Regions from separate parts of the Roseateles rivi genome, predicted to be linked through region 2. Evidence: predicted binding sites of a transcription regulator. Region 2 holds the regulator's gene; the other holds the start of a gene.

Region 1 (5,056 bases), on a different contig from region 2:
CTGCGCCACCCTGTGGCGGCCGAGCGGCGGCGCATGTGGGCCTATCTGGTGCTGACGGCGGGCTCGCTGGTGTTTTGGTCGCTCTACCAAATGGCGCCCAGCGGGCTGCAGCTGTTTGCCGTGGGCAATGTGCGCATGGAGATTGCGGGCATGGCCGTGGCGCCGCAGTGGGTGCAGAACATCAACACCATCGTCATCGTGCTGTGTGGCCCGGCGCTGGCGCACGCCTTCATGCGGCTGCGCGAGCGCGGCTGGCCGGTGGACGTGCCGCAGCAGTTCGCGGCCTCGCTGCTGCTCATGGGCCTGGGCTTTTTGGCCCTGCCCGCAGGCATTGCGCTGGCTGACACGCAGGGCCGGGTGGACTTTGGCTGGCTGGCGCTGAGCTATGTGCTGCAGTCTCTGGGCGAGCTGCTGATCTCGCCCATTGGCTACGCCATGATTGGCCGCCTGGCGCCGCGCCAATACCAGGGCGTGATGATGGGCAGCTGGATGTTGGTCTCGGGCCTGGCCTCGCTGTTCGCGGCCGACTTCTCCAGCGTGGTGGCCACACCCGAGGGCGCCGAGGGCGCGGCCGCGCTGGTCACCAACCCGGCTTACAGCCAGCTCTTCACGCAGCTGGGCAGCGGGGCGCTGGTGATGGCGCTGGCGCTGGCCTTGCTGGTGCCCTTCCTGCGCCGGCTCATCGACGCGCCCGCGCCTCAGGCCTCGCGCTGAGTCTGCACCCCCGCGGCGGGGAGGGCTCCACGGGTGTTGCGCCGCCGGTGTTTCACTGCCGTGGGGGCTGCACGTTGCGGCGCACAATGGACGGACCCGAGCCAACAACATTTGTGGAGCCAGACGTGGGAAGTGGATTGGAGGACAGGGCCCTGCTGCGTGCCCAATTGACCCAGCAGCGGCTGGACATGCCGCACCGCTTGCAAGCCGCCGAGCAGCTGCAGCAGGTGCTGCGCGTGTGGCTGGTGGCGCGCAAGGAGCAGCGCATTGCGGCCTACTGGCCCATCAAGGGCGAGTTCGACCCGCTGCCCGCGCTCTACCGTTGGAGCGAGGTCGACGCGCAGCGGCGCATCGGGCTGCCGGTGGTGGACCGCGAGCACGGGCGGCTGCGCTTTCACGTCTGGTACCCCGGCTGCCCCATGGAAGAAGACGCCATGGGCATTCCCAAGCCCAAAGACACCGAGGCTTTCGAGCCCGAGCTGCTGCTGCTGCCCTGCCTGGGCTATGGCCCGGCGGGCCTGCGCCTGGGCTATGGCGGGGGCTTCATGCTGCGTACCATCACGCAAATCCAGCCGCGCCCGGTGGTGGCGGGGCTGGGCTACCAGCAGGGCTTTTTGCCGCTGCTGCGCCATCAACCCAACGACGTCCGGCTCGATGCCATGCTCACCGAGGCCGGGGTCGCCTGGGACAACCCTTCTGTTTGAGTGTGAAGTGATGAAAGACACCGCCAACGCCAGCCCCGCCTGGGACGAGCTGCACCGCCGCCATGTGGCCGAGCTGCAGCAGCGCGCCGAACGTGCCCTGAGCCTCAGCGGCCATGAGGCTTTGCTGATCGCCTCGGGCGTGGAGAAGTACGGCTTCTTGGACGACCGGCCCTACCTCTTCCAGCCCAACCCGCATTTCAAGGCCTGGGCGCCGCTGTGCGCCCACCCCGACAGCTGGTTGCTGGTGCGCCCGGGGCACAAGCCGCTGCTGGTGTATTACCAGCCCGACGACTACTGGCATGTGCCGCCCGCGCCACCCACTGGCTTTTGGGTGGAGCAGTTTGAGCTGCGCATCATCAGCGCGCCCGAGCAAGCGCTGCAGCACCTGCCCGCCAGCGCCCAGGGCCTGGCGATTGTGGGCGAGGCCGACGCGGCGCTGCAGCACCTGGTGCCCAACAACCCGCAGCCGCTGCTGGACAGCCTGCACTGGCAGCGCGCGGTCAAAACCGATTACGAGCTGCAAAGCCTGCGCCAGGCCTCGCGGCTGGCGGCACGCGCGCACCTGGCCGCGCGCGAGGCGTTTCTGGGCGGCGGCTCAGAGGCCGAGATTCACCGCGCCTATCTGGTGGCCAGCGGCCACACCGACCGCGACTTGCCCTACGGCAACATCGTGGGCATCAACGAACACGCCGCGGTGCTGCACTACCAGTACCAGGACAGCACGCGCCCGACCCAGCCCCGCAGCCTCCTGGTGGACGCAGGCGCGCAAGTGCATGGCTACGCCTCGGACATCACCCGCACCTGGAGCTTTGGCGGCGCGCAGGCTGAGGCCTTCGAGGCCCTGCTGGCGGCCATGGAGCAGGCCCAGCTCGCGCTGGTGGACGAGGTGCGCGCGGGCTGCGACTACCGCGACATCCACCTCAGCACGCACCGCCACATTGCGCGCATCCTGCGCGAGCAAGGTCTGGTGCGCATGAGCGAGGAAGCCATGCTGGCGCAGCAAGTCACCAGCGCCTTCTTCCCGCATGGCATCGGCCACCTGCTGGGTTTGCAGGTGCATGACGCGGGCGGCTTTCTGGCCAGCGAGCAAGGCGGCACGCGCGACAAACCCGCGGGCCACCGCTACCTGCGCCTGACGCGCGACCTCCTGCCGGGCATGTGCGTGACCATCGAGCCGGGGCTCTACTTCATCCCCACCTTGCTGCGCCAGCTGCGTGCCAGCAGCGCCGGGGCGGCGGTGGACTGGGCCCGGGTCGAGCAGCTCCTGCCTTTTGGCGGCATTCGCATCGAAGACGATGTGGTGTGCCGTGCCCAGGGCGCGCCGGAAAACCTCAGCCGCGACGCTTTTGCCGCGCTGGGCTGAGGCCCCAAAAGCAAAACGGCCGTGGGCCACACCTCAACAGGTGCCGCACACGGCCCAAAGCCTTTTGAACTGCGGCCGCCCCTTGGGGCGGCTCTAGCAGTGGCTGGGAAGGAAAATCAGAAGCGGTAGCCCACGCCCACGCCCAGCAGCAGCGGGTCGACCTTGAACTTGCCCACGTCGGTGCCGCCAGCGCTCACGGTGGTGCCGATTTGCACCTTCTTCAGGTCCACGTTCAGCAGCCAGTTCTTGTCCAGTGCCACGTCAAAACCGACTTGGAACGCGAGGCCGTAGCTCTGACGCTTCAGGTTCAGGTTCAGCGCGGAGACATTGGCGTCGAACTTCACGCTGGAGATGTGGGTGAAGTTCAGGCCAGCGCCCACATAGGGACGGAAGGTCTGGTTGGGCAGGAAGTGGTACTGCAGGGTCAGGGTCGGGGGCAGGTGCTTGAAGCTGCCCACCTTGCCCAGGCCGTCGATGGACAGGGTTTGCTTTTGCGGGTAGGTCAGGATCAGCTCAGCGGCCAGGTTGGGGCTGAAGAAGTAGCTGATGTCCACCTCGGGCAGCCACTTGTCGTTGATCGAGGCCTTGCCCGCCTTGAGCGAGGCCAGGGTGTTGGTCAGCTGGGCGTTGTTGCCGTTGGCCGAATCCAGGTGCACAGCGCGAGCGCGAACCACGATGTCACCGGCTTGTTGGGCGGCGGCAGCGCCAGCGATCAGGCTCAGAACAGCAGCGGCGATCAGCGGGGTCTTTTTCATGAATCACTCCATCGGTGTTGGGATGGAGGCATTGCAACCCGCGCACCGTGGCCCGCATTTGAGCCATCTCAAAGTGGACCGCGGGTTATCCCGGGCTGCTGGCGCGTGTTGATGTGGCTCAAGCAAAGCGCCAGGGCTGCGGCTTGAGCGCCACAGCCCGCGCTTGCGTCTTCAGCCCGCCAGGCCTAGGCGGCGGCACAGCTCCAGTGCGAGCTGGCTTTGGTTCAAGGTGTAGAAGTGCAGGCCCGGTGCGCCCCCGGCAATCAGGCGCTCGCACAGCCGCGCCACCACATCCAGGCCAAAGGCACGGATGCTGGCGGTGTCGTCCATATAGCCTTCCATCTTCAGGGCCACCCAGCGCGGGATTTCAATGCCGTCGCGCGCCGCGAACTGCGCAATGCGTGCGTAGTTGTGAAAGGGCATGATGCCCGGCACGATGGGCTGGGTGACGCCCAGGCGCCGCGCTTCGTCGACGAAGTGGAAGTAGGCGTCGGGGTTGAAGAAGAACTGCGTGATGGCGCCATTGGCCCCGGCCTGCATCTTGTCAGCGAAGTGCTGCAAGTCGCGTGCGGCATAGCGCTGCTGGGGGTGGTACTCGGGGTAGGCGGCCACTTCGATATGCCAGTCCTGACCCTGCGTTTCGCGGATGAAGCGCACCAGCTCGGCGGCGTAGCGGAACTCGCCCGCGGTGGCGGTGCCGCTGGGCAAGTCGCCACGCAAGGCCACCACGCGGCGGATGTTTTGCGCGCGGTAGGTGGCCAGGATCTCGGCCAGCCCTTCGCGCGTGGAGCCCACGCAGGAGAGGTGCGGTGCGGCCTCGTGCCCGGTGGCCGCAATGGCGCTGACCGTGGCCAGGGTTTTCTCACGCGTGGCCCCGCCCGCGCCGTAGGTGACGCTGAAGTACTGGGGCGAGACGGCGCTGAGCTCCTGCACCACGGTGCGCAGCTTGTCCGCGCCCACGGGGGTGTTGGGGGGGAAGAACTCAAAGCTGACGGGGGTGCTCCCGGTGGGGGTGGTGCTCATGTCTTTGTGGTTCCTGTGCGGGTGGGGGCGTGCTGGCTTGGGCGCGCCCACAAAAAGAATTCCTGGTTGCCGTCGCCCCCGGCAATGCTGCTGCTGAAGTAGTCCTCAACCGTCCAGCCCTGGGCTTGCGCGGCCTCCAGCGTGCGTGCTTGCAGCTGGGGGTAGAGCGCTGGGTCTTTGACCAAACCGCCCTTGCCCAGCGCCTGGGGGCCGAGCTCGAACTGAGGTTTGATCAGCAGCAAGACTTGGCCCTGAGGCGCCAGCCAAGGCGCCAGATGGGCGAAGGCGCCGACCATGGAGATAAAGCTCATATCGCCCACGATCAGCGCAAAGCCGCCCGCCGGCGCGTGCTGTGCCAGTGCCGAGCCGCTGAGCTGGCGCACGTGCAGGCCTTCGAGCGCGGTGACGCGCTCATCGCTGCGCAGCCGCGTGTGCAGCTGCGCATGGCCCACATCCACGCCCACCACCTGCGCGGCGCCGTGTTGCAGCAGGCAGTC
Region 2 (5,056 bases):
CAACGCATAGGCCCAGTCACGGAAGCCACCTTCGGTGAACTTCATGATGTTGCCCTTGTGGACAATGGTGACGCTGGGCTTGTCGTTGTCGATGGCGTACTGGATGGCCTTGCGCACCAGACGCTCCGTGCCTTCCTTGGACACAGGCTTGACACCAATGCCTGAAGTCTCGGGGAAACGGATCTTCTTGACGCCAAATTCCTCTTGCAGGAACTTGATCAGCTTCTTGGCCTTGTCGCTTTGGGCTTCAAACTCAATGCCGGCGTAGATGTCTTCCGAGTTCTCGCGGAAGATCACCATGTCGGTCTTGTGCGGCTCCTTCACGGGCGAAGGCACACCGTTGAAGTAGCGCACGGGACGCAGGCAGACGTAGAGGTCGAGCTCTTGACGCAGCGCCACGTTCAAGGAGCGGATGCCGCCACCCACTGGCGTGGTCAGCGGGCCCTTGATGGACACCACGTAGTCCTTCAGAACTTGCAGCGTCTCTTCAGGCAGCCAGACGTCAGGGCCGTAGACCTTGGTCGACTTTTCGCCCGCGTAGATTTCCATCCAGTGGATTTTCTTGGCGCCGCCGTAAGCCTTGGCCACCGCAGCGTCGACCACCTTGATCATCACCGGCGTGATGTCAAAACCCGTGCCGTCACCTTCAATGTAGGGAATGATGGGGTTGTTGGGGACGTTGAGCGAGAAGTCCGAATTGACCGTGATCTTCTGCCCGCCCTCGGGCACTTTGATGTGCTGATACATGAACTGGTCTCCGCGAAACGCGAGGTGGTTGGTGACAGAGAAGTGCCGATTCTAAAGCAGCAATACTTTCAGCTTGCTGAGATAGAAGACAACACAAAGGGGATAGTTTGACCTACGGAGCCATGGTTTTCAGCTGCAGAACGCCTGCACTTGACGCCAAACACCGTGCCCAAGCGCCCAAACAGCGCTGGCGGCAAGCATGGCGCCTGATATGCGCACCGCCCACACCATGCCCCGCTGACTGCGCATCAGCTTGACAAACAGCAGCGGGCCGACGACCAACCCCACCCCTGACGTCAGTGCAAAGCCGCCCATGACAAGTGCGCCTTGCACTGGCCCCGAAGCCAAAGCTGCAACCATCAGGGCCGATTGCAGCAGACCACATGGCCAGGCCAGCCATACCAAGCCCGCCAAAGTGGGGCGAGCCACGCCCGCAAACACCACCTTGGGTGCTGCCATAGCGCCGTTTGATCCCCCGCCCCCACCAGCCCCTACCAGGCGGCTGGCATCCAGCTCGTAGGTGCGAGGTGCAGCTCGACCAAGGTTCTCCACCCAAGCCGGCTGGCGCCCTCGCCACAGCAAATACAAGCCCAGTCCCAATGCGGCCATGTGCAGAAGCACCCACAAAGGGCGCACCCAGCTGCTACCACTGGCCCATTGCGTGAGCCCGCTGACGCTAGCGGCCACAACCGCACCGCCTGTCGCGTAACTCAAGAGCCGCCCGACCTGCCAGCCCAGCGCACGCTGCCACCGCCCCTGATGCAATGCCGCGCAAGCGGCGCCACACATGCCCAAACAGTGCGGCGAGCCCGCCAAGCCCAGCAGCAGCGCCGTCATGCACAAACTCCAATCCATGGGCGCTATGCTTTGCTCTACAAGAAGACTCAGATGATGCGCGAGAAACGCTCGCGGGTGCGGTCGGCCTGCAGGTATCGATCAAAGACCATGGCCACACCGCGCACGAAATACCAGCCCAAGGGCGTGAGCTGGATGGCGCCAGGCTCCATCACCAGCAGGCCGTCCTTTTCCAGCTGCTGCAGCTGCTGCAACTCAGTCTGGAAATAGCTGTTCATGCTGATGAGGTGACCCAGCTCGATGGATTCAAACTCCACACGACCTTGACACATCAAGGCCATGATCACGGCACGGCGCACCAGATCGTCACGCGACAAAGCCAAACCACGCTGCACCGGCAAACGCCCTTGGCGCACGGCATCGTAGTACTCGTCCAGTGTTTTGGCGTTTTGCGCGTATGCAGCACCCACGCGCGAGATGGAGGAAACGCCCAGACCAATCAGGTCACAGTCCGGTTGCGTGCTGTAACCCTGGAAGTTGCGATGCAAACGCCCTTGCCTCTTGGCCACAGCAAGCGGGTCTTGCGGCAGCGCAAAGTGGTCCATGCCGATATAGGTGTAGCCGTGACCCAAAAAGCCGCTCAATGCCTGCGACAGCATGCTGAGCTTGTCTCCTGCCGACGGCAAAGCGTGGTCTGCAATGCGACGCTGCGATTTGAAGCGTTGCGGCAAGTGCGCATAGCCATACAAGGCAATGCGATCCGGGCGCAAACCAGCAACCTGAGCGACCGTGCGCTGGAAGGACTCGGCGCTTTGCCGCGGCAAGCCGTAAATCAAGTCAACGTTGGTTGACTCAAAGCCCAAAGCCCGGGCCTCAGCCATCAACTGCGCCACGCTTTCGTAGGGCTGGATACGGTGGACGGCCTTTTGCACGTCAGGGTCGAAATCCTGAACCCCAAAGGACAGGCGATTGAAACCCAGCTGCCGCAGATGCGCCAAGCGCTCGTGGCTCACGGTGCGCGGGTCGACTTCGATAGAAATCTCAGCCCCAGGTGCAAGGCGGAAGTAGCGTGTCACGCTGGCCATGAGGCGGGTGAGGTCCGCATCGCTGAGGAAAGTCGGCGACCCACCGCCCAGATGCAACTGCGACACCGACGACAAACCGCGCCCCAGCGAGGCCTGCACCAAGGCCATTTCCTGATCCAAAACAGTCAGGTACTCCTCGCCCTTTTCGTGGTGCTTGGTAATAATCTTGTTGCAAGCACAGTAGTAGCACAGCGACTCGCAGAACGGCACGTGCACATAGAGCGACAGAGGTGCCACCGCGCCTGCGCCAGCACTACGCTGGGTTAGCGCTTGGATCAAATGCTCACTGGTGAAAGCCTCTACAAAACGATCAGCCGTAGGATAGGAGGTGTACCTGGGCCCCGAGACATCGAACCGACGCAGCAAGTCGGGTGAAATCGCCGGCAATTCACTGTCATGTTGAATACGCATGTGCGAACTGTGCCAACACGCGACTCCTCCCGGTTGATCTTCATCAATCTTGCCGTGGATGGTGAGGTAAACAATGCAGACGCAATGCTCTTGACATGATCCACTGCAAGTCAAGCCCTCCGTATCTCGGTCACAGGTCATTGTTTGACCGACCACAATCCACGCCATGAATTCCTGCCCCGGCTCTAGCAACACGGCTTTCAAAGTCGCTTGTTCGTCTTGCAATTTGCGTGAACTGTGTTTGCCTGTGGGGCTGACCCACAGTGATATTGAGCGTCTGGACCGTCTGGTGGCCACCCGCCGCAACGTCGCCCGGGGCGATACGCTGTTTCGCACCGGCGACAGCTTCCAGTCTCTGTACGCTGTGCGCACAGGTTTTTTCAAAACCTGCGTGTCGGCCGAGGACGGCCGCGATCAGGTCACAGGCTTTCAAATGGCTGGCGAACTGCTGGGGCTCGACGGCATTAGCAGCGACCGTCACGCTTGTGACGCCGTGGCCCTGGAAGACTCACAGGTGTGCGTCATTCCTTACGGACAACTCGAGGTGCTCTCGCGTGAGTTCACCGATTTACAGCACCAATTCCACAAGATCATGAGCCGCGAGATCGTGCGCGATCACGGCGTCATGCTGCTGCTGGGTTCAATGCGTGCTGAAGAGCGCCTGGCAGCGTTCCTGCTGAATTTGACTCAGCGCCTTCGCGCGCGCGGCTTCTCGGCGTCCAGCTTGGTGCTGCGCATGACGCGCGAGGAGATTGGCAGCTATCTTGGTCTGAAACTCGAAACGGTCAGCCGTACTTTCTCCAAATTCCAGGAAGACGGACTGCTCGAAGTCAAGCAGCGTCAGATTCGCATCGTTAGCCAAGACGGGCTCCAGGCCCTGCTCAACGGCGCGCCGGCCTACTGACATCGGCCCAAGCCCGCTCGCATTGCGGGAAGGCAAAGCTACAGCCCCTGCGACTTATCGCGGCCAAGCCCGAGAATGTCTCCCCTCGACAGGATCGGGGGTCACCATCAGCAACACGGTGATGGCACTGCACAGCGAAAACAGCAACCACAGGGCCATAAACGCCATGCTGTAGACGCCCGCTGGCGGCAAGAACTGCAAGGCACCGCCCCAGCCGTCAAGATTTGCAGGGTCCACCCAGCTGAAGATCAAACCCGTAGTGACGGCAGCCAGCATGAACGCCGGCCACAAGGTAAACATGGCATAACGCCCCAAGCGCGTACCCCCGTCAAGCAAAACGGAAGCCGACTTGTCTTCAGGCACAGCACTGGCTGGGTAGGCTTCGTCTACCCCGAGGCCACCTTCCGGAGTGGATGCAGGTGGCCTGTGCTGGTTCATGGCTGGCTGGCACCAGGACGGCTGGCGTCGGTGGCTGCGTGGTTGCGCGCCTTCATGGCGGGCTGAGCCGACACCTCATCGGCCCCTACCCTTGTGCCCTGCACAACGGGATCGGGGTAAACAATGGCCAAGCCTAAGGTCGCAAAGCCAGCCACCACCACGACGGCGGGCCCACCGACCACCAGCCACATCCAGCGCTCACGCCACCATGCGGTGGGGCGCGGACTGTTTTCTTGACTCATACGAAATCTCCCCTGAAACCACGCTCAACGTGGCAGAACAAATGTGGACTTTTCTTGCACCAAGCGTACGCCTTCTTGGGCCGTGTTGCTTGCGCAGCTGACATTGAATTCAATGGGGTGCGCACCGCTGCTGTGTTGCGCAGCCACTTCCGGAGGCACGCGCAGCGCCAGCGTAAACCACCGAGCCTCCGCACTCTTGAGCTCCAGCAGTCCCAGGTCAGGCGCTGGCGCCAGCGCGGGCAAACCTTGCGCCGCAATACGGCAATACTGGCTGCGCTCGGTCGCATTCATGACTTGCAAGCGGTAGACGTTCTCCACATAGCCGTCTTCCACCTGCCGAGCCAACGTGGCACGATCCCGCACAACGTCGACCTTGAAGGGCGAGCGCACCCAGAGGCTGACCATCAACCCGATGGTGATCAACACCAATGCTG

What was found. The regulator FNR, encoded in region 2, switches genes on or off when oxygen is low (the NO sensors DNR and NnrR bind a similar motif). The targets are predictions, from matches to a motif close to TTGATNNNNATCAA.
Region 1: a site for FNR is predicted at 3,645-3,658, ahead of ACG0Z6_RS00705 (OmpW/AlkL family protein). Genes of this name have one in related genera too.

Annotation. Positions count from the first base shown of each region.
Region 1 covers NZ_JBIGHZ010000001.1:163,715-168,770, forward strand. Annotated here, with positions in the region: gene ACG0Z6_RS00690 (peptide MFS transporter) at 1-714, shown strand, start outside; gene ACG0Z6_RS00695 (5-formyltetrahydrofolate cyclo-ligase) at 801-1,418, shown strand; gene pepQ (Xaa-Pro dipeptidase) at 1,429-2,781, shown strand; gene ACG0Z6_RS00705 (OmpW/AlkL family protein) at 2,898-3,536, opposite strand; gene metF (methylenetetrahydrofolate reductase [NAD(P)H]) at 3,708-4,559, opposite strand; gene ACG0Z6_RS00715 (TlyA family RNA methyltransferase) at 4,556-5,056, opposite strand, start outside.
Region 2 covers NZ_JBIGHZ010000005.1:432,844-437,899, forward strand. Annotated here, with positions in the region: gene icd (NADP-dependent isocitrate dehydrogenase) at 1-747, opposite strand, end outside; gene ACG0Z6_RS14600 (sulfite exporter TauE/SafE family protein) at 877-1,602, opposite strand; gene hemN (oxygen-independent coproporphyrinogen III oxidase) at 1,632-3,014, opposite strand; gene fnr (fumarate/nitrate reduction transcriptional regulator Fnr) at 3,205-3,942, shown strand; gene ACG0Z6_RS14615 (hypothetical protein) at 3,997-4,305, opposite strand; gene ACG0Z6_RS14620 (hypothetical protein) at 4,377-4,622, opposite strand; gene ccoG (cytochrome c oxidase accessory protein CcoG) at 4,647-5,056, opposite strand, start outside.